4 regions of the Gordonia sp. NPDC003424 genome follow, and region 2 is predicted to be linked to each of the others. Evidence: predicted binding sites of a transcription regulator. Region 2 holds the regulator's gene; each other region holds the start of a gene.
What was found. The regulator LexA, encoded in region 2, represses DNA repair genes until DNA is damaged. The targets are predictions, from matches to a motif close to CGAACANNTGTTCG.

Region 1: the regulator LexA is predicted to act here: its motif matches at 2,146-2,159, upstream of ACWDTI_RS12740 (DUF222 domain-containing protein).
Region 3: the regulator LexA is predicted to act here: its motif matches at 1,326-1,339, upstream of ACWDTI_RS02575 (DUF222 domain-containing protein).
Region 4: the regulator LexA is predicted to act here: its motif matches at 2,094-2,107, upstream of ACWDTI_RS17565 (alpha-ketoglutarate-dependent dioxygenase AlkB).

What each region holds. Positions count from the first base shown of each region.
Region 1 is NZ_JBSFQJ010000007.1:142,761-147,391, reverse strand. Features, by position in the region: gene ACWDTI_RS12745 (TetR/AcrR family transcriptional regulator) at 1-392, shown strand, start outside; gene ACWDTI_RS12740 (DUF222 domain-containing protein) at 555-2,123, opposite strand; gene ACWDTI_RS12735 (DNA polymerase III subunit gamma and tau) at 2,265-4,631, shown strand, end outside.
Region 2 is NZ_JBSFQJ010000019.1:103,410-108,040, forward strand. Features, by position in the region: gene hrpA (ATP-dependent RNA helicase HrpA) at 1-17, shown strand, start outside; gene nrdR (transcriptional regulator NrdR) at 1-476, opposite strand, end outside; gene ACWDTI_RS22455 (LysM peptidoglycan-binding domain-containing protein) at 502-1,059, opposite strand; gene lexA (transcriptional repressor LexA) at 1,295-2,008, shown strand; gene ACWDTI_RS22465 (phosphoenolpyruvate--protein phosphotransferase) at 2,019-3,692, opposite strand; gene ACWDTI_RS22470 (DeoR/GlpR family DNA-binding transcription regulator) at 3,957-4,631, shown strand, end outside.
Region 3 is NZ_JBSFQJ010000001.1:574,395-579,025, forward strand. Features, by position in the region: gene ACWDTI_RS02575 (DUF222 domain-containing protein) at 1-1,304, opposite strand, end outside; gene ACWDTI_RS02580 (protein kinase domain-containing protein) at 1,509-4,631, opposite strand, start outside.
Region 4 is NZ_JBSFQJ010000012.1:11,164-15,794, forward strand. Features, by position in the region: gene ACWDTI_RS17560 (MMPL family transporter) at 1-1,959, opposite strand, end outside; gene ACWDTI_RS17565 (alpha-ketoglutarate-dependent dioxygenase AlkB) at 2,131-2,754, shown strand; gene ACWDTI_RS17570 (hypothetical protein) at 2,829-3,362, shown strand; gene ACWDTI_RS17575 (oxidoreductase) at 3,377-4,270, opposite strand; gene ACWDTI_RS17580 (adenylate/guanylate cyclase domain-containing protein) at 4,306-4,631, opposite strand, start outside.

The DNA of each region.
Region 1 (4,631 bases), on a different contig from region 2:
ACATCCTCACCGATGCCGACGACCCGCCGCTGCAAAAGGTGGTCGAGAGCGGCTCGCGTGAACTCATCCGGGCATGGCTCGACCGCAAGTTCACGCAGTGGGAGATCATCCGGCCGTACATGGTGGTCGCGTATCAGGCGGCATCCATCGAGACCGATGTCGACCAGACCATCGAGAAGTGGTTCGACGACACGGTCTCGTCCATGCAGGCGGGCCTGACGAAGGCCGGCCGGTTCCGTAAGGCCGACCGCCGCGTGCGCTGCGTGCTGGCCTTCGGTCAGCTCGAATACATGTCGCAGCGATGGTTTCGCACCGGCTGGATCACGCCCCGCGAGGTCTGTCTCGATACGCTGACCGATTCGTGGATGTTCCTGCTGGTGGGCGACTCCTGACGTCTGCTGCGCCCTGGATGTGGCGCGATTGCTACTCGCTCGCCGGGCTGCGAGAAGCCAGTCGCCTTGCGATCCGTCTTCTCGGCGCCGAGAGCGCAGCAGGCCAACGTCACCCCGGTCCCTGAGGAGCCCGCGAGCGCAGCGAGCGAGCGTCTCGAAGGGTCAGCTGAGGTTGACGACGTTGACGGCCCATCCGGCGGCGATCAGCCGGCCGACTCGTCGGCGTTCCTCGGGGTGGCCGGGCGGTCCGGTCGGGGTTTTGGGTTGGGTTGCGCCCGAACGATTCTGGGGTGGCCGCGGCTGGTCACCCCGGCGCAGGTGGCGGGCGAAGGCTTCGGCCACCTCCCGGGTGCGATCCACCCGGACCCGTGCTCGACCCTTCCCACGTCGGCCATTGCGGGTCCAGGCGGGCCGCCCGGCATCGGGTCCGTCGGCGATGATGTGGGTCGACCACTGGCCGGGTTTGTCGCCGACCATCCGGTTGTGGGTCGGGCACGCGGCAGCCAGATCCTGGACGTCGGTGAGCCCACCCTCGGCCCAGTCCCGTTCGGCGTGATGCGCCTCGGTGCGGGTGAACGGCTGACTGCAACCCGGGCAGGTGCAGGTGGCGCCGTCGCGCGCGAGCAGCATCATCCGTTGGGCCTGGCTGGCGAACCGGTTGGCCCGTCCCAGGTACAACGGTTGGGCGGTGTGGTCGGCAAACACGGCGAGATGCTGGTGGGCTTCGGCCGCCAACTCGATCACGTCGGCGATCGGCAGGAGAGCCCCACCCGCGGTGGACGCCACCCCGGCACGTTCGCGCAGTTCGGTCTCGGAGATCGTGATGATCAGATGTGGCGGCAGCCCGCGGTGACTCTTGCCCAACAGCCCGCCGTCGGCGACCGCCTGGAGCAGGGCATGCAGGGCGTCGTGGTTACGTTGCCCCGGCGTGCGGAGGTCCCGCTCGGCCGCCTGCTTGAGCACGTCGAGGTCGGCGTCGTCTTTGCTGCCCCGCGGTGACAGTTCGTCCTGGGGGTTGTTCATGCCAGGCGCTGCCCACGCGTCGAGCACCACATCCAACAGCGCCCGGGTGACCGGATCCAGTTGTCCTTCCAGGGTGCTCATGAGTTGGGCGTCCTGCTTGGACAGGTGCAGGCTGCGTCGCCGCGCCCGATCCTTCTCGTCGGTCAGCGCGCCGTCGGGATCGAGATGGGCCAGCAGCCGCGCACCCAGGGTGGTCAACTCTTTCGGGCTGTGCACCCGCGCGTAGTCGGCCATCAACTCCTCGGCCGCCGACCGCTGCTCGGCGTCGAGCGTGGCGGGGAGTTTGTCGAGCACGGTGATCACCGTGACCGCGTGATCGACACCGATCGCGCCCTCCGCGAAGGCCTCGGCCAGCGTCGGGCACTGCGGATCAAGCAACTCCCCCGACAGCGCGTGCAACGACAGCAGCGCGGCGATCTGCTTGCGACGTCGGCCGGGGTCGGTGATCCGCAACCGGTCCACCATGAAATCGCTGAGGGAGCGGTAGCCTTCCTCGGCGACGATGTTGCGGTCCGAACACTCCAGCAGCCGCTGCAGCCCGAAGAAGCTCATCCGCCGCGCGGAGCGTTCATGGGTTTCGGCGACCGCCACGATCTCGTCGGAGGAGGCCGGGGTGGTGTCGACGGCGGCGATCCGATCGAGCAGGTCGTCGAGTTCGCGGTAGAGCCCGACAATCTCCGAGTCGCCAGTTGCGGTGTCGCTGGTCATCGAGCCCCCTCCCCAAGTCACTCGAACTGATGTTCGAAAGTCTACCGGATGAAGCGCGGCCAAACAAGGGCGAATTCGGTCGCCGTGCCCGCCTGTGGGGGAGCAGATCGCGATGTCGGTGATCGCCGGTACTCTCGACGCGTGGCTCTGTATCGCACCTATCGTCCGGCAACCTTCGCCGAGGTCGTCGGTCAGGAGCACGTCACCGACCCTCTGAGCCGAGCCCTCGACTCCGGCCGAATCAATCACGCGTACCTGTTCTCCGGGCCGCGCGGCTGCGGTAAGACCTCGTCGGCACGCATCTTGGCGCGATCGCTGAATTGTGTGCACGGGCCGACGTCGACGCCGTGCGGCACATGTGATTCCTGTACGGCACTCGGGCCGGGTGGGGCGGGCAATCTCGACGTGATCGAGCTCGACGCGGCCAGCCACGGTGGCGTCGACGACACGCGTGAACTCCGTGATCGAGCGTTCTACGCCCCCTCGGAATCGCGCTATCGCGTGTTCATCGTCGACGAGGCGCACATGGTCACCAACGCCGGCTTCAACGCGCTGCTCAAGATCGTCGAGGAGCCGCCGGAGCACCTGATCTTCGTGTTCGCGACGACCGAACCGGAAAAGGTGTTGCCCACCATCCGTTCTCGGACGCATCACTATCCGTTCCGGCTGCTGGCCCCGCCGGTGATGCGTGGGCTTCTCGAACGGATCTGTGAGCAAGAGCAGGTCACGGTGGCGCCCGAGGTGTACCCGCTGGTCATCCGAGCCGGCGGTGGATCGCCGCGAGACTCGTTGAGCATCCTCGACCAACTGTTGGCGGGCGCGTCCGAGGAGGGTGTCACCTACGACCGCGCATTGGCGTTGCTGGGTGTCACCGACATCGCGCTCATCGACGAGGCGATCGACGCCCTGGCCGCGGCCGACGGTGCGGCGTTGTTCGGGACTGTCGAGAAGGTCGTCGACGCCGGCCACGACCCTCGACGTTTTGCCGTCGACCTCCTCGAACGACTGCGAGATCTGATTCTGCTGCAAGCGGTTCCGGATGCGGCCGACCGCGGTTTGGTGGAGGCGCCCGGTGATCAGCTACAGCGGATGCAGGCGCAGATCGAGACACTTGGTCCGGCGTCGCTGACCCGATTCGCTGAGACCGTGCACACCGCGCTCGGCGAGATGCGCGGCACGACCTCGCCGCGACTGCTGCTCGAGGTCATGTGCGCACGCATGTTGCTGCCCGGAGCCTCGAGCGATGACGGCGCGTTCTTGCAGCGCCTCGAGCGCCTTGAGTCCGGGATCTCGGCGCCGAGTGGAATGCCGACGCGCCCAACGTCTTCCGATTCCGCAGCTCCTGTCACCCCTGGTTCGGCCGCTGCCGCGTCGGGATCGGCTGGGTCATCGATTGCGGCTCCGCGTGTGGCTCCGCCGACGAGCAGCGAGCCGCCACCGAAATACGTCCGACCCTCGCAACGCAAGGCTGCCGACTCCGAGGGTACCCACGACAGGCCAACCGCCCCGGAACCCCAACCCCCCTTAACTCCGCAGGCTGCCCCAACTCCGCGGCCAACCGAGCAGGCGCGTCCCACTCTGCCGACTGCGGCCGAAACAGACTCGGCGGCAAACGAAATACGGGAAGCGGTAAGCGAAATACCTGCGGCGGCAACCCAGACTCCGCCAGCGGAAACCGAAACCCCTTTGGCCGCAACCGAAACCCAGACGGCGGAACCCCAAAAGTCGCCAACGGCCCGCGAAACCCCGACGACGGCGCCCCAAACTTCGCCGACCGCACGCGAAACCTCGCCGACGACACCCCGCGGGGGAGGCACTCCCACTGCCCCGCAGCCACCGGCACGAGTACCCGCCGACCGTCCTCGAGCGGCGGAACCTGATCCCGAAGCGGCTGCCGGCGCGACGAATATGGGTGGTGCCGTTGAGTACGACGGCATTCCGCTGCCCGACGAACCTCCGGACTTCGAGGCGCCGCCGGAATTCGAACCTGTCACCGTGCGCCGCCGCCCGCAGCCAGAGCCGGCCAAGGAATCGGAGCCCGAGCCGACGTCGTCCGGTGCCCCCGACATCGAATCGATGCGACGCCGATTCCAGGAAGTGCGCACCGCGGTTCGTGCCCGCTCGAAGAGCCTGGAACCGATGCTGTCGGCGGCATCGATCCACGATCTCCAGGACGGCACGGTTGTGCTGGGTCATCCGGCCGAGGTGTTGGTCGGTCGACTGTCGGCACCGCACGCTGTCGAGATCCTGCGCGACGCGTTCCGCGAGGTCTTCGCATTCGATCTGGATGTACGGACGATCCATGTGCCACCCGGTGCGTCGGTTCCCGCCACGACGGTCCGTAACGGTGCCGAACAGCAAGCGCCGCAACGTCGTCCGAAGTTCTCGCGACCGAGTCGAGAGGCCGGGAGCAGCGGTGCGGGCGGTCCGGAGCGACCGGATTCGCGGGGCAAGGCTGCGGATCGACCGTCCGAGCCGGAACCCGCACCCCAGCCGGAGTCCGAACCG
Region 2 (4,631 bases):
TGGACGGGTTCCGCTGAGGCGTTCGGGTCCGGCGACACCCCGCGCAGATCGTCGATCTCGCGCTGGAAGTCCTCGAGCGACTCGAACGACCGGTACACCGATGCGAAGCGCAGATAGGCCACCTCGTCGAGGTCGCGCAGCGGACCGAGAATCGCCAGCCCCACCTCGTTACTGGGGATTTCGGCGGAACCGGACGAGCGGACCGCGTCTTCGACCTGCTGGGCGAGCTTGGCGAGTGCATCCTCGTCGACGTGGCGGCCCTGGCATGCGCGACGCACGCCGCGCATCACCTTCTCGCGGCTGAAGGGTTCGGTGACACCGTTGCGCTTGACCACCGCCAGCACCGCGCTCTCGACGGTGGAGAATCGGCGTCCGCATCGGGCACACGCCCGGCGGCGACGGATGGCCTGCCCCTCGTCGGCGACACGCGAGTCGATGACCTTGGTGTCTTCGTTCTTGCAAAACGGGCAGCGCATGCCACCGAGGATACCGGTCATGTCCTCAGCGATAGGCGGGTGCGACCAGCGCCTGACCCACATGCAGCCCGGCGCCGGACAGATCGTTGCGCTCGACGATGGCGTCGATCACCGCCTGCGCCGGTACGTCGGGCGCGACGCGCTCGGCGATGGAGGTCAGCGAGTCGCCCTGACGCACGTGCACGACCTCGGTGCCGATCGGCTCGGGTGTGACCGACGCCGCGTAGTCGGAGCCGATGATCGCGATGACCCAGACGAGGACGGCGAGACCCACGCCCACCAGGAGCGCCGCGGCGGCCAGCCGTCGGCGCAGGTAGACGCTGCTCGTGCCGGTGGTGCGGCCGCCGGCTGGTGTCGCGCAGCGCGTCCCCCGCACCCGCGCGCGCGACGGCCGGGCCACCGACGGCCGGGCCACCGGCGGTCGGCGATCGGCCTGCCGCCGGTCGGCGGGGCGGGTGAGGTCGGTGACGGCACGGTCGGCGCGCGCGGACCGCGTACCCGGCCGGACGGAGGTGTCGGGTTCGGGGACGTCCGAGCGGGGTGTGTGGGTGAGGGGTGTGCGGGTGAGAGTCGCGGTGGCCATGGTGTCTGTCCTTCTGCGGTCGGTGCTTGCGGGTCGCGCTGCCATCGATCACGTGTTCGATGAAACGTATGTTCGATTTCTAGCACGGGCCACCGACAAAGTCGCGCGAAGTTGCAAAACACCTCGAACACATGTTTGAACATGTCCGAGGATTGGGCTACTGTCGGCGCTGAAGGACCCAGACGACCAGCATTTTTCGGTGCTCGAGTCACCCAACCGACAGGAGGACCCACCGATGAGCGAGAAGGCCGGCGGGCCGGACACCCCCGACACCGCCACCGACACCGCCACCGACCCGCACGCCGCCGAGGCATCCCTGACCGCGCGCCAGCGCGGCGTGCTCGAATACATCCGCCAGTCGGTCCGCGAACGCGGATACCCACCGAGCATCCGGGAGATCGGGGACGCCGTCGGGCTGACCTCGACGTCGTCGGTGGCCCATCAGTTGCGCACGCTGGAGCGCAAGGGCCTCCTCAAGCGCGACCACAACCGGCCCCGGGCGGTGAACATCTCCGACGGCGATCCCACCAATCCGCCCGGCGGCTCCGCGGCCGGCGACGACACCTCGCTACCGACCCCCGCGTTCGTGCCGGTGCTCGGCCGGATCGCGGCAGGCGGACCGATCCTCGCCGAAGAGGCCGTCGAGGACGTGTTCCCGCTACCCCGCGAACTCGTCGGTGAGGGGTCCCTCTTCCTGCTGAAGGTCGTGGGTGAATCCATGATCGACGCCGCGATCTGCGACGGCGACTGGGTCGTGGTGCGTCAGCAGAACGTCGCCGACAACGGCGACATCGTCGCGGCGATGATCGACGGCGAGGCCACCGTGAAGACGTTCAAGCGGCGCAATGGTCACATCTGGCTGATGCCGCACAACGCGCTGTTCGAACCGATCCCCGGTGACGACGCCGCCATCCTCGGCAAGGTCGTCACCGTCATGCGGCGCGTCTGACCGGCACCGCTCAGCCGTCGAGCGCGGCAGTGGCCGCGGCTCGTGCGGCCACCGGGTCCGCGGTCGCCAGCACCGCTTCGGCGGCGGCGCGACACTGCGCCAGGGTCACGCCGGCCAACCGCGCACCGACCGCTGCCGCGGCCGCCGGCGCCGACGAGAGCGAGGTGACGCCCAGGCCCACCAACACGCACGCGAGCAGTGGGTCCGCGGCCGCCTCACCACACACACCGACCGTCTTGCCGGTCGCCTCCCCGGCTTGCCCGACGCTGTGGATCAGGTGCAGTGCGGCCGGTTGCCAGGGGTCGGTCAAACCGGCCAGTTCCGGGGACATCCGGTCGGCGGCCATCGTGTACTGCGTGAGGTCGTTGGTGCCGATCGACACGAAATCCACCTCGGCCAGGATCGCCGACGCCAGGACGGCCGCGGCGGGAACCTCCACCATCACGCCCGCGACCAGTCCGCGTCGGCGTACCTCACCGGCGAACTCGGCGGCCTCGGCGGCCGATGCGATCATCGGGGCCATGACCCACGCCGCGTTCCCGCTCGCTTCGGCGGCGGCGGCGATGGCGTCGAGCTGATGGGCACGGATCTCGGGATGTTCGATGGCAATCCGGTTGCCGCGCACGCCGAGTGACGGGTTCGCCTCGTCGAGGTTCGTGACGAACTTCAGCGGCTTGTCCGACCCGGCGTCCAGGGTCCGGATCACCACCTTCTGGCCCGGGAAGGCGTCGAGCACCTCCCGATAAAGCGTGGTCTGCTCCTCGACCGTGGGTTCGTCGGGCCGATCGAGGAACGCCAACTCGGTGCGGAACAGTCCGACGCCCTCGACCGGGAACGACGTCGCGCTCCGCGCCGACGCGCCGTCGGCGACATTCGCGAGTACGAGAACCTCGAAACCGTCGGCGGTGCGGCCGGGTCCCTTCCACGACTTGACCGCCTCGGCCTCGCGCCGGCTCTCCTCCACCGCCGCGACCGCGGTGGCCTCGTCGGGCTCGACCTCGATGGTGCCGGCGGTGCCGTCGACGAGAACCGTGCTGCCCGCCGCGACGACCTCCAGCCCGGACACCGCGACGACGCACGGGATGCCGAGCTGGCGCGCGATGATGGCGGTGTGGCTCGTCGGACCGCCCAGACGGGTCACCAGTGCGGTGATCTTCGCCGGATCGAGCCCTGCGGTGTCGGCCGGTGCAAGGTCGTCGGCGAGGAGCACCGACGCCTCATGCGGTTCGGGCACACCGGGTTCCGGCACACCGATGAGCTCGGCCACCACGCGGTCACGGACATCCTTGAGGTCGGTCACCCGCTCGGCCATCAGTCCGCCGACCTTGGTGAACATCTCGACGAACTGCTCGGTCGCGGCGATGGCCGCGGCGGGTGCGGGACTGCCCTTCTTGATCAGGCCGGACGCGGCGCCGACCCAGCCACGATCCTCGGCGAGTCCCGCAGTGGCGGTGAGGACCTCGGCAGCGGCTCCCGAGGAATGCGACGCGCGTGCGCGCAACCGTCCGGCGACCGTGGCGGCCGCGTCGGTGAAGCGTTTCTTCTCGACCTCACGCTCGTCTTCGGCGACCGTCGCACCCATCGCGCCCGGGTCGTAGACGGGGCGCTCGCCCGGCCATACGACGGGGCCATAGGCCTTACCGCTGACGACCGGGGTTCCGTTCAGTACCTGTTGCTGGCCCACCGCAGCACCTTTCTCGTCGGTTGATCGGCCCGAGTAACGGCCACCTGTTTATACGACCACATCTCGATCGGTTCGCGCCGGTGAACCCCCGTCGCACGTCGATGTGCCTCGAGTTGCCATAACGGAACCTGTGTGAACCAAGTTACAAGAAACCCTTGACTTACCCACACAAACAGGCGTAAACAAATAGACATCAACACGAGAACCCACATAAATCAACACACACGCAGTTCGAACACCGTGAAACCTTCGACAGGAACACCTATGTACGCCGAAGAACGCCAGCAGGCGATCGCCGACCAGGTACGCGCTCACGGTCGCGCCTCGGTCGCCGCGCTGGCCACCCGATTCGACGTCACCAGCGAGACCGTGCGCCGCGACCTGGCCACCCTCGAGCGCGCGGGTCATCTGCAGCGGGTGCACGGCGGGGCGGTGCGGCCCGGCGCCACCGCGATCCTCGGCGAGCAGGGCATCGACGAACGGCAGAGCAGCCACACCGAGGAGAAGGCGGCCATCGGCCGGGCGGCGGTCCGGTTCCTGCCGCCCGACGGCGGGTCGGTGTTCTTCGATGCCGGCACCACCACCTTGCAGGCCGCGCTGGACCTTCCCCGGGACCGACGACTGACCCTGATCACCCACAGCATCCCGATCGCCGCAGTCCTCGCCGGCCAGGGTGCGAACGATCTGCACATCCTCGGCGGCCGCGTCCGCGGCCTGACCCAGGCGACCGTCGGGTCCGAGACGGTGAGCGCACTCGAACGACTCCGCGTGTCGACCGCCTTCGTCGGCGCCAACGGCATCAGCGAGTCGCACGGCCTGTCCACTCCCGACCCGGACGAGGCGGCGATCAAGGCGGCCATCGTTCGGGTGGCGAATCGCGTTGTGGTGCTGGCTGATTCATCCAAGCTCGACCGCGAGGACCTGTCCTCGTTCGCCACC
Region 3 (4,631 bases), on a different contig from region 2:
GGCCCGGTCTTGATGATGTGGGTCGACCACTGACCGGGCTTGTCGCCGACCATCCGATTGTGGGTCGGGCACGCCGCGGCCAGATCCTGGACGTCGGTGTACCCGCCGTCTTTCCAATCCTGTTCGGCGTGATGCGCCTCGGTGCGGGTGAACGGCTGGGAGCAGCCCGGGCAGGTACAGGTGGCGCCGTCGCGCGCGAGCAGCATCATCCGTTGCGCCTGGCTGGCGAACCGGTTGGCCCGCCCCAGATACAACGGTTGAGCGGTGTGGTCGGCGAAGACGGCGAGGTGCTGGTGGGCTTCGGCGGCCAGTTCGATCACGTCGCCAATCGGCAGGACAGCCCCACCGGCGGTGGTGGCCACCCCGGCGCGTTCGCGGAGCTCGGTTTCGCTGATGGTGATGATCAGATGTGGCGGCAGCCCACGGTGACTCTTCCCGAGTAGCCCACCGTCGGCGACCGTCTGCAGCAGGGCGTGCAGCGCGTCGTGGTTGCGTTGGCCCGGCGTGCGGAGATCCCGCTCGGCGGCCTGCTTGAGGGCCTCGGGATCGGCATCGTCCTTACTGCCCTTGGGTGATGCGTCGTCGTCGGGGTGGTTCATCCCAGGCGCCGCCCACGCATCGAGCACCACATCCAACAGGGCACGGGTGACCGGGTCGAGTTGCCCTTCGAGGGTGCTCATCAGTTGCGCGTCCTGCTTGGACAGGTGCAGGCTGCGCCGCCGCGCCCGATCCTTCTCGTCGGAAAGGGCACCGTCGGGGTCCAGGTGGGCCAGCAGCCGGGCACCGAGAGTGGTCAACTCTTTCGGCGTGTGCACCCGCGCGTAGTCGGCCATCAACTCCTCGGCCGCCGCCCGCTGCTCGGCATCGAGTGTGGCGGGGAGCTTGTCGAGCACGGTGATCACCGTGACCGCGTGATCGACACCGATCGCGCCCTCGGCGTACGCCTCGGCCAGGGTCGGACACTGCGGGTCGAGCTTCTCCCCGGACAGTGCGTGCAACGACAGCAGGGCGGCCATCTGCTTACGGCGCCGGCCGGGGTCGGTGATCCGCAGCCGGTCCACCATGAAGTCACTGAGGGAGCGGTAGCCGTGCTCGGCGACCACGTTGCGGTCCGAGCAGTCCAGGACCCGCTGCAGCCCAAGGAAACTCACCCGTCGCGCAGAACGTTCATGGGCTTCGGCGACCGCCACGACCTCGCCGTCAGAGGCGGGAGTGGTATCGGCCGCGGCGATCTTGTCCAGCACATCCTCAAGTTCGCGGTAGAGCGACACGATCGTCGCGTCCCCGCCGGAGTAGTCAGCCATCGAGCATCACCCCCATCCTCTCGAACTGATGTTCGAAGTCTAACCGATGGTGGACTTTATGGCAAGGGTTTCATTCGGTTCAGAGTGGGACCTTTGTGGGCCCGGCTCACGCTCGCAGACCAGGATTCGGAGGGCTCGATTCACGCCTCGCCGAGGAACGGAATCCGTAACGCGTTGCACCGCAAAGAATTGCGGCTCAGGCGCTCAAAAGTGGCCGCCACCAATGGATCGCGCCGCGGTCGCGATGGAGGCCACGCCCTTCCCGCCGTCGGCCGTGAACCGGACCATGCCGGCCTCGTCGCAGATGGACAGCACCATGGCCATTTGGTCCTGCGCTTCATCTGTCCGTCCCGCCGTCGCCAGACACAGGGCGAGCAACCGCCGCGCCTGCAACACGGCGCGACGACGATGGCTGCCGGCCAGGTAGTCCACCCATTCCCGCGCCCAGTGACAGGCGAGCTCGACACCGCCGGGGTCGCGGAGCAGCAGCCGGATGGCGGCTTCCTCCTCGGCCTGGGCGATGATCTCCGCGAATCCGTTGGCCGGTTGTGCGCGATGGGCGTAATCGACGCGGGGGTGCAACGTCCGTCGGGTCGGGACCCCCAGGGCGATCATCTCGACCTCCACAAAGGCACGGAGCCTTCGTGTTTCGATGCGGTCGGCGACGTCCGCCGCCTCGTCGAGCAGATCGGCCGCGCGAGCGAGATCGCCGCGTTGCACCGCCAGACGTGCCCCGGTGACATACCTGGCGCGAATCATGTCGGTGATGCCTTCGTCGGGCGCCAAGGTCAGGCTGTCCTCGAGGAGCCCGCTCGCCTCGTCGGCGTCGCCCCGCTGATAGAGCAGTTGGGCGAGCAATCCGGCAGAAAGTCGATAGGCCTGCGACCGACCGGTAGTGACATTGCTGCGCGACACATGCACCGCGCTGCGCAGACACTGTTCGGCGTGATCGAGGGCGAGTTCCTCGATGTAGGCCAGGCCATCGAGCGCGTACCCGTACATCACCGCGTACGCGCCCGTGTTCTGCTCGTGGTACGGCAGGGCCCACATCTGTCGGCGATGCGCCTCGTCGAAGTCGAACCGCATGATCGCGCTCATCGTCGACACATCCGCAGCAGACGAGACGACGAAGGGCGGCAACGACTCTGGACGAACGAGGCACTCGGCGACGAGGTCATCGATGCGGTCGACGCGATCGGCGGTGGCGTCGGTGCACGCCAGCGCGACATCGGCTTCTATCCGCATACCGGCGACGTCGGGAGCGTCCGGCGACTCGGCGGACAGCGCGCTCCTCATCCGGTCGATCGCGGCTCGCGCCCGATCCGTGTGATGCAGAAGCACATTCGACCAGGCGGCCGCCAACTGCAGCCGCGGACTCGAAGCGACCGCACTCGGCGGAAGCTTGTCGATCAGACCGAGGAGCGTGGTCATCTGCGAGTGTTCGAGCAGGGTACGACCGTCGGCCTCGACCAGAGCAACGGCTCGGCGCGGATCTTCCGCTGCGAGAGCATGATCCACAGCTTCGGCGAGCATGCCGTGTTCGGCATACCATGTCGACGCCGACTCATGGAGTGGGATGACCAATTCGGGATGGTCGCGTTCGAGTCGCCGGCGAAGGAATTCGAGGAACAGCGGATGGAAGCGGAACCAGTAGCCGTCCGGGTCGGTCCTGCGCAGGAACAGATCTCGCGCCTCGATGTCTTCCAGCAGCGCCTGCCCGCGCGGCTCACCGCTGAGCGCGGTCGCCAGACCGGCGCAGATCTCGTCGGCCACAGATGTGGTGAGCAAGAAGTAGAGGATGTCGGGTTGCAGTGCGCCCAAGACATTTTCGGCGAGGAAGTCTCCGATGGCACGATGCCTCCCGGAGATGTTGGAGATGAGCTCCGACGGGCTTTCCGCGCTGCGCAACGACAAACACGCCAACTGTAGTGCCGCGACCCAGCCGTCGGTGGAGTTGCGCAGATCGGTGATGTCGCTGCTCTCCAGGTCGAGTCCGGCGACGTCCACCAGGAACGAGCGGGCCTCGTCGGTGTCGAAACACAGTCCGGCGATGTCGATCTCGACGAGTTCGTCGAGGACCCGCATCCGGCTGATGGGCAGTCCGGTGCGCGATCGGCTGGTGATGAGGAGTTGCAGATGGTGGCACCCGTATTCGAGCAGGAAGTCCATCGACGCGATCGCCGCCGGATCGGTGACCCGATGCCAGTCGTCGACGATGATGACCATACGCTCGCCATGATCGTGGATCGCGTTGATCAGCGCGGTGAGGACAACCTGGTCAGCGTTGTCCCGGTGATCCTCCAACGGTTCGTCGAGATCCGTCGTGACGTCGGGGTTCACCCGGCGGATGGCCTCCACGAGATGGGTCAGGAACCACGACGACTTGTTGTCGTCGTCGTCGAGGGTCAGCCATCCGACTTGCACGCCCTCCCGGTGGAGCTGCTCGGCCCACTGCGCCGCCACGGTCGTCTTGCCATACCCGGCCGGACCGTGGATGAGTATCAAGCGTCGACGCTCCCCCGCCCTGAGCACATCGAGCAGGCGACTGCGCGGTACCTGCGTCCGACGGCGCATCGGTGGCCGGAACTTGGTCGCCGGTGTCGGTGGCGCGGTGGTGGATTCGACGGACCGTCGGGGCGTCGCTCCGGTGAGCGGATCCTGAGTGGCCTGTGCCGGTAGCGCCATCTCGGTGACGGGCTGCCCGAGGTGCCGCTCGATGGCGCGGAGTTCCTCGCCGTAGGCCGCGGCGGACTCCGGACGGTCGCCGGGTTCTCGTGCCATCGCATGTTCGACGGCACGGGACAGTTCGTCGGGGATACCGGCCGACCGCAGATCCGGAACCGGCTCGGCGGCGATCCGCAGGAACTGCGCGACGACCTGCTCGCCGCTGCGGCGTTCGAAGGCGGCGTGCCCGGTCAGGGCACAGAACAGTGTGGCGCCCAGGCCGTAGATGTCGGAGGCGACGGTCGGCGCGTCACCGGTCAGCAGTTCGGGGGCGGTGAAGGCCGGCGATCCGGTGACCATGTCGGCGCCGGTCTCGAAGCCGTTGATGATGCGAGCGATGCCGAAGTCGGTGAGCTGGGGTTCCCCGTATTCGGTGAGCAGAATGTTGCCGGGCTTGATGTCGCGGTGCAGGGTGCCCGATCGATGCGCGGTCTCCAGCGCACCGGCCATCTTCACCCCGAGCCGCAGGACATCGGGCCAGTCCAGCGGCCCCTGCTTGCGGATGCGCGCGTCCAGGGAGTCGTGCGGGTGATACGGCATCACGATGAACGGCATCCCGCTCGGCGTGGCCCCGACCTCGAGGATGTTGACGATGTTCGGGTG
Region 4 (4,631 bases), on a different contig from region 2:
CATGATGATCGCCGCCGATGTCACCACCCGCGCACCGTGTCGATAGCCGGCGATGATGGCGTCTGTTGCCGACATGCCGTGGATGTACTCCTCGCGCATGCGGGTCACCAGAAAGACCTGATAGTCCATCGCCAGACCGAACACGACGCCGATCAGGAAGATCGGCAGGAACGACAGGATCGGCTGGGTGTTGTCGATCAGGCCGAGCGCGCCCTCCTGGAAGATCAGCACGGTCATGCCGAAGGTCGCGAGCACCGAGAAGATGAAGCCCACCGTGCCTATCAGCGGCACCCAGATCGACCGGAACACCGCGATCATGATCAGGAACGCCAGACCGACGACCACCACCAGGTACGGGATGAGGGCCTTGTCCAGTTTCGCCGACAGATCCGACATGATCGCCGTCTGACCGCCGACGTGCAGTTCGACACCCGACCGCTGTGCGATCGGCGCGAAGCCGCGGATCTGCTCCATCAGCTCGTGGGTCGCGGGGGCCGACGGCGCGCTGGTCGGGGTGACCGAGATGAGCGCGGTGTCGGCATCGGTGTTCGGCTGCGCCTTCCCGTTACCGATCCAGTTCAGGGTGTCGGCGTTGGCAACATCGTCAAGCGTCTTGATGTGCGACACGGTCGCATCCGCGGCCGCGGTGACATCGCCGTTCTCGGTGTGCAGCACGACCAGCAGGGGGCCGTTGATACCCTCGCCGAAGCCTCGCTGCAGCAGCGACTGGGCCGGCGCCTCGTCGTCGCCGGTCATCGACATCCCCAGTTCGAGCTTCGACACGGGAATGGCTGCCAGCACGAGCACCAACAGCCCGCCGATGATGAACGGCAACGGTCGCTTCACCACCGTCCGCCCGACCTTCACGCCCACTGTGTCGGCGGTGTCGGATTCCTCCGCGTGCTTGATCCACGGGATACGCGGGCGGAAGGCGAAGCGTCCGACCGCGCCGAGCAGCGCCGGTATCAGGGTGAGCGCGGCAAGCACTGCCATCACGACCGCCACCGCGGCACCCATCCCCATCTGCGTGATGAGGGGGATGCCGATCACCATCAGCGCGACCACCGCGATGACGACGGTCAGACCGGCGAACACGACGGCCGAACCGGCAGTGCCGACCGCACGTCCGGCCGCGTCGGCGGCGGCGCCGCCTCGCTTGGCTTCGGTGCGATAGCGGGACACGATGAACAGCGCGTAGTCGATCGACACGGCGATGCCGAGCATCGTGACGATCCCAGTGGCGGTTTCGTTGATGCTGAGGAATTCCGCCGACAGGGTCAACAGCATGATGGTCAACATCACGCCCACGATTCCGGTGATGAGCGGAATGAAGGCCGCGATCAGGGCACCGAAGGCCACGATCATCACCACGAACGCGACCGCGAAGCCGATCAGTTCGGCCGTGCCACCGGCCTCCCTGACTTGCATCAGCGAGCCGGTCGCCTCGACCTGCAGACCCCCGCCCCGATGCTTGGCGAGAATGTCGGTGAGCTGCTCTTTCTGGTCGACGGTCAGATCCGTGATCTCGGTGTTCTGCCGGACCTGGATGAGACCCACCTGCCCACCGTCACCGAGCACCGCAGCCGACATCGCCGGCCGTGCCTGCGCCACGGCCACCGGGTTGGCGATCGTCGTGGCATCGTTCACGTCGGGCAGCTTCTGGAGGTCCTCGACCAGTGCATCGATCTGGGCGGAGTGTGCGGCGAGACCGTCGTCGGCGGCCACCAGCACGCTGGTCGACGCCCGCTCCTGCTGCTTCATCACGTCCGGGAAGTGCTCCTGGACCTGCTCGGTCGCGATACCGGAGTCGGTGCCCGGGAGGCTGAAATCCTTCGCGAACTTCGGGCTGAGCGCACCCACCAGCCCACCGACGGTCAGCGCGGCGATCAGCCAGACGGCGATGACCCACCACTTGTGGCGGAAGGAGAACCTTCCCACTCGAAACAGAAACGACGCCATCGCGATCTACCCTCCGCAGAAAGTGTTAGTGACTACCATTTGTTACTTGATAACAGAATCCTCGTCCGGGCGCCACGAACTCCAAGGTCACCGTGACGCAACTCGCGCGATGCCGTTGGTCGGGTATGCACTATCGAACATTTGTTCGTATTCTGAGGTACGCTTGGTGTCATGTCCGCAGGCATCCAGTCGTCCCTGTTCGACCAGTCGGACACCGTCACGATCGGGCCGCTCGACGAGATGGTCCGCCGGGAACTCTCCGACGGTGCCTGGGTCGACCTCCTGCCGGGCTGGATCCGGGGGTCACAAACCCTGTTCGACCGACTCCGTACCGACGTCGCGTGGCGGGCCGAGCGCCGGCAGATGTACGACCGAGTCGTCGATGTGCCGCGACTCGTCGCCATCTATCACCAGGCGTGCGACTTCCCCGATCAAGCGCTGGCCACCGCCCGTGATCGGCTGAGCGCCCACTATCGCGACGAGTTGCCGGGCGGGTTCGCCACCGCCGGTCTGTGTCTCTACCGCGACGGCGCCGACAGCGTCGCCTGGCACGGGGACCGGATCGGGCGCGGGAACACCGAGGACACGATGGTCGCGATCGCCTCGCTCGGGTCTCCACGACCACTTCTACTGCGGCCACGCGGCGGCGGACCGTCGCTGCGTTTCGTCGTGGGCCCCGGCGACCTCCTCGTGATGGGTGGCAGCTGTCAACGCACCTGGGAGCACGCGGTACCCAAGACCCTCGGCGTCGGGGCGCGGATCAGCGTGCAGTTCCGCCCGCTCGGCGTTTGGTGATTCGGGCCGACAGCGCGGCCCATGCTTTAATCAAATCGTTATCAAAGCCCCGGGGTCGAGGACGAAAGAGAATCATGAAACGCACGTCCATTGCTGCTGTCCTATTGAGCGCGGCGGCCATCGCCGCTGTCGCCGCACCCGCGTCCGCCGGCCCGCTCGGTGACCTGTTCGGGAGTTCGGGCAGCGCCGATTCGGGTAGCTCGGACCTGCTCGATTCGGGCAGTGCGGCGCTCGGGTCGTCGAGTGACAAGCCGAAGCACTACGGCAAGCTCGGTCGCGCCGACGCACCCAACGGGGTGAAGTCGATCAACACCTGGGTCTACGCACCCAATGCGCAGCCGACCAGCACGAACACCTATCCGAAGAACTCCCAGCTCGGCGTGCGCTGGAACTCGACTATCGACTCCGGACCGGTGGTCGACGGCAACGAATGCAAGATCGAGGTCCGTATCAGCGGACCGAAGATCCCGGCCAAGGCGCAGGTCTTCAAGACCGAGGACTGCACATCGGTCAAGTCGTACATGCTGCGCACACCCGGCTCCTATGCGATCAGCGTCACGGACCTCATCTCGGGCGCGTCGAACTCGATCACCTTCGACGTCGCGTAGGTCGTCGGAAGGTTTCAGACCTCGAACGGGATGCCGCTGAGTTTCTCCGATGCGGTCCACAACCCGCCGCGGATCGCGACGTCGTCGGCCCGCTTGTGGTAACCGGAAACGCCGGGCGCCCCACGCATGCCGAAGAGTTCCGTCGGACCGTAGAACGTGCCGTTGGTCGCGTCGGGTGAGGTCGCCGCGTAGAGGGTCGGCAGCGCGCCGGAGGCGGCGGACTGGACGACCGGCAGCTTGTTCATCAGGCGCATGAACACGTCCTGGACCGACTCGGTCCGGCCCTGCAATTCTGTCGCGGCATAACCGGGATGCGCGATCATCGAGGTCGTCGTCGAGCCGGCTTCCGTCAGGCGTGCGGCAAGTTCCTTGCCGAACATCAGGTTGGCCATCTTGGAATCGCCGTAGGCCTGCCACCGCCGATAGCGGCGCTTCTCCCAGTTCAGGTCGCCGAGGTCGATGCGGCCGAGCTGATGCATGCCCGACGACAAGGTGACGACCCGATCGGCGATGCGATCGAGAACGAGTGCCGTCAACGCGAAATGACCGAGATGATTGGTGCCCATCTGCATTTCGAAGCCTTGTGCGGTGCGGCGCAGCGGGATCGCCATCACCCCGGCGTTGTTGACGAGCACATCGGCACCGGAGAATCCGTCGGCGAATCGACGCACCGAGTCGAGGTCGGCGAGATCGAGCTGCGCGACGGTGGCCGCCGACCCGATCTCACCGGCGACCGCGTCGGCCTTGGCCGTGTTGCGGCACGCGAGAGTCACCTGCGCACCGGCCCGTGCCAGCGCCTTGGCGGTTTCCGCGCCGAGACCGCTGTTCGCCCCGGTCACGACGAACCTGCGTCCCGCCTGGTCGGGAATGTCGCCCGTTGACCAGCCCATCGTCTGTCCCCCAATCATCGAAGTCACTTGCCGTCACGCTATTGACGGACACCTCACCCGTCAACGGGACGGCCGTCGGTGCCGGAGACCGGGAATGGCGGCCGGATCAGGCCGGCCACCCCGGCGCGTGCCGGCCGGAGGAGCCCCGCAACCATGTCGCCGACCGTGGTCCGTGAATCGGGGCGTCCGGCGAGCTCGACGGGCACGTACACGTCGGTGGGCGTGTTGCGCCCGCGCAGGACCCGCGACCCCACCGACTGCCAGCTCTGCGACTCATCGCCGCATTCGGCGATCGCGCTTCCGCTGGCCAGCACCGGAACCTTGGCCGTCTTGGCCATCTCCGAGAGCCGGGCACATTCGTTGACCGGGTCCCCGATGA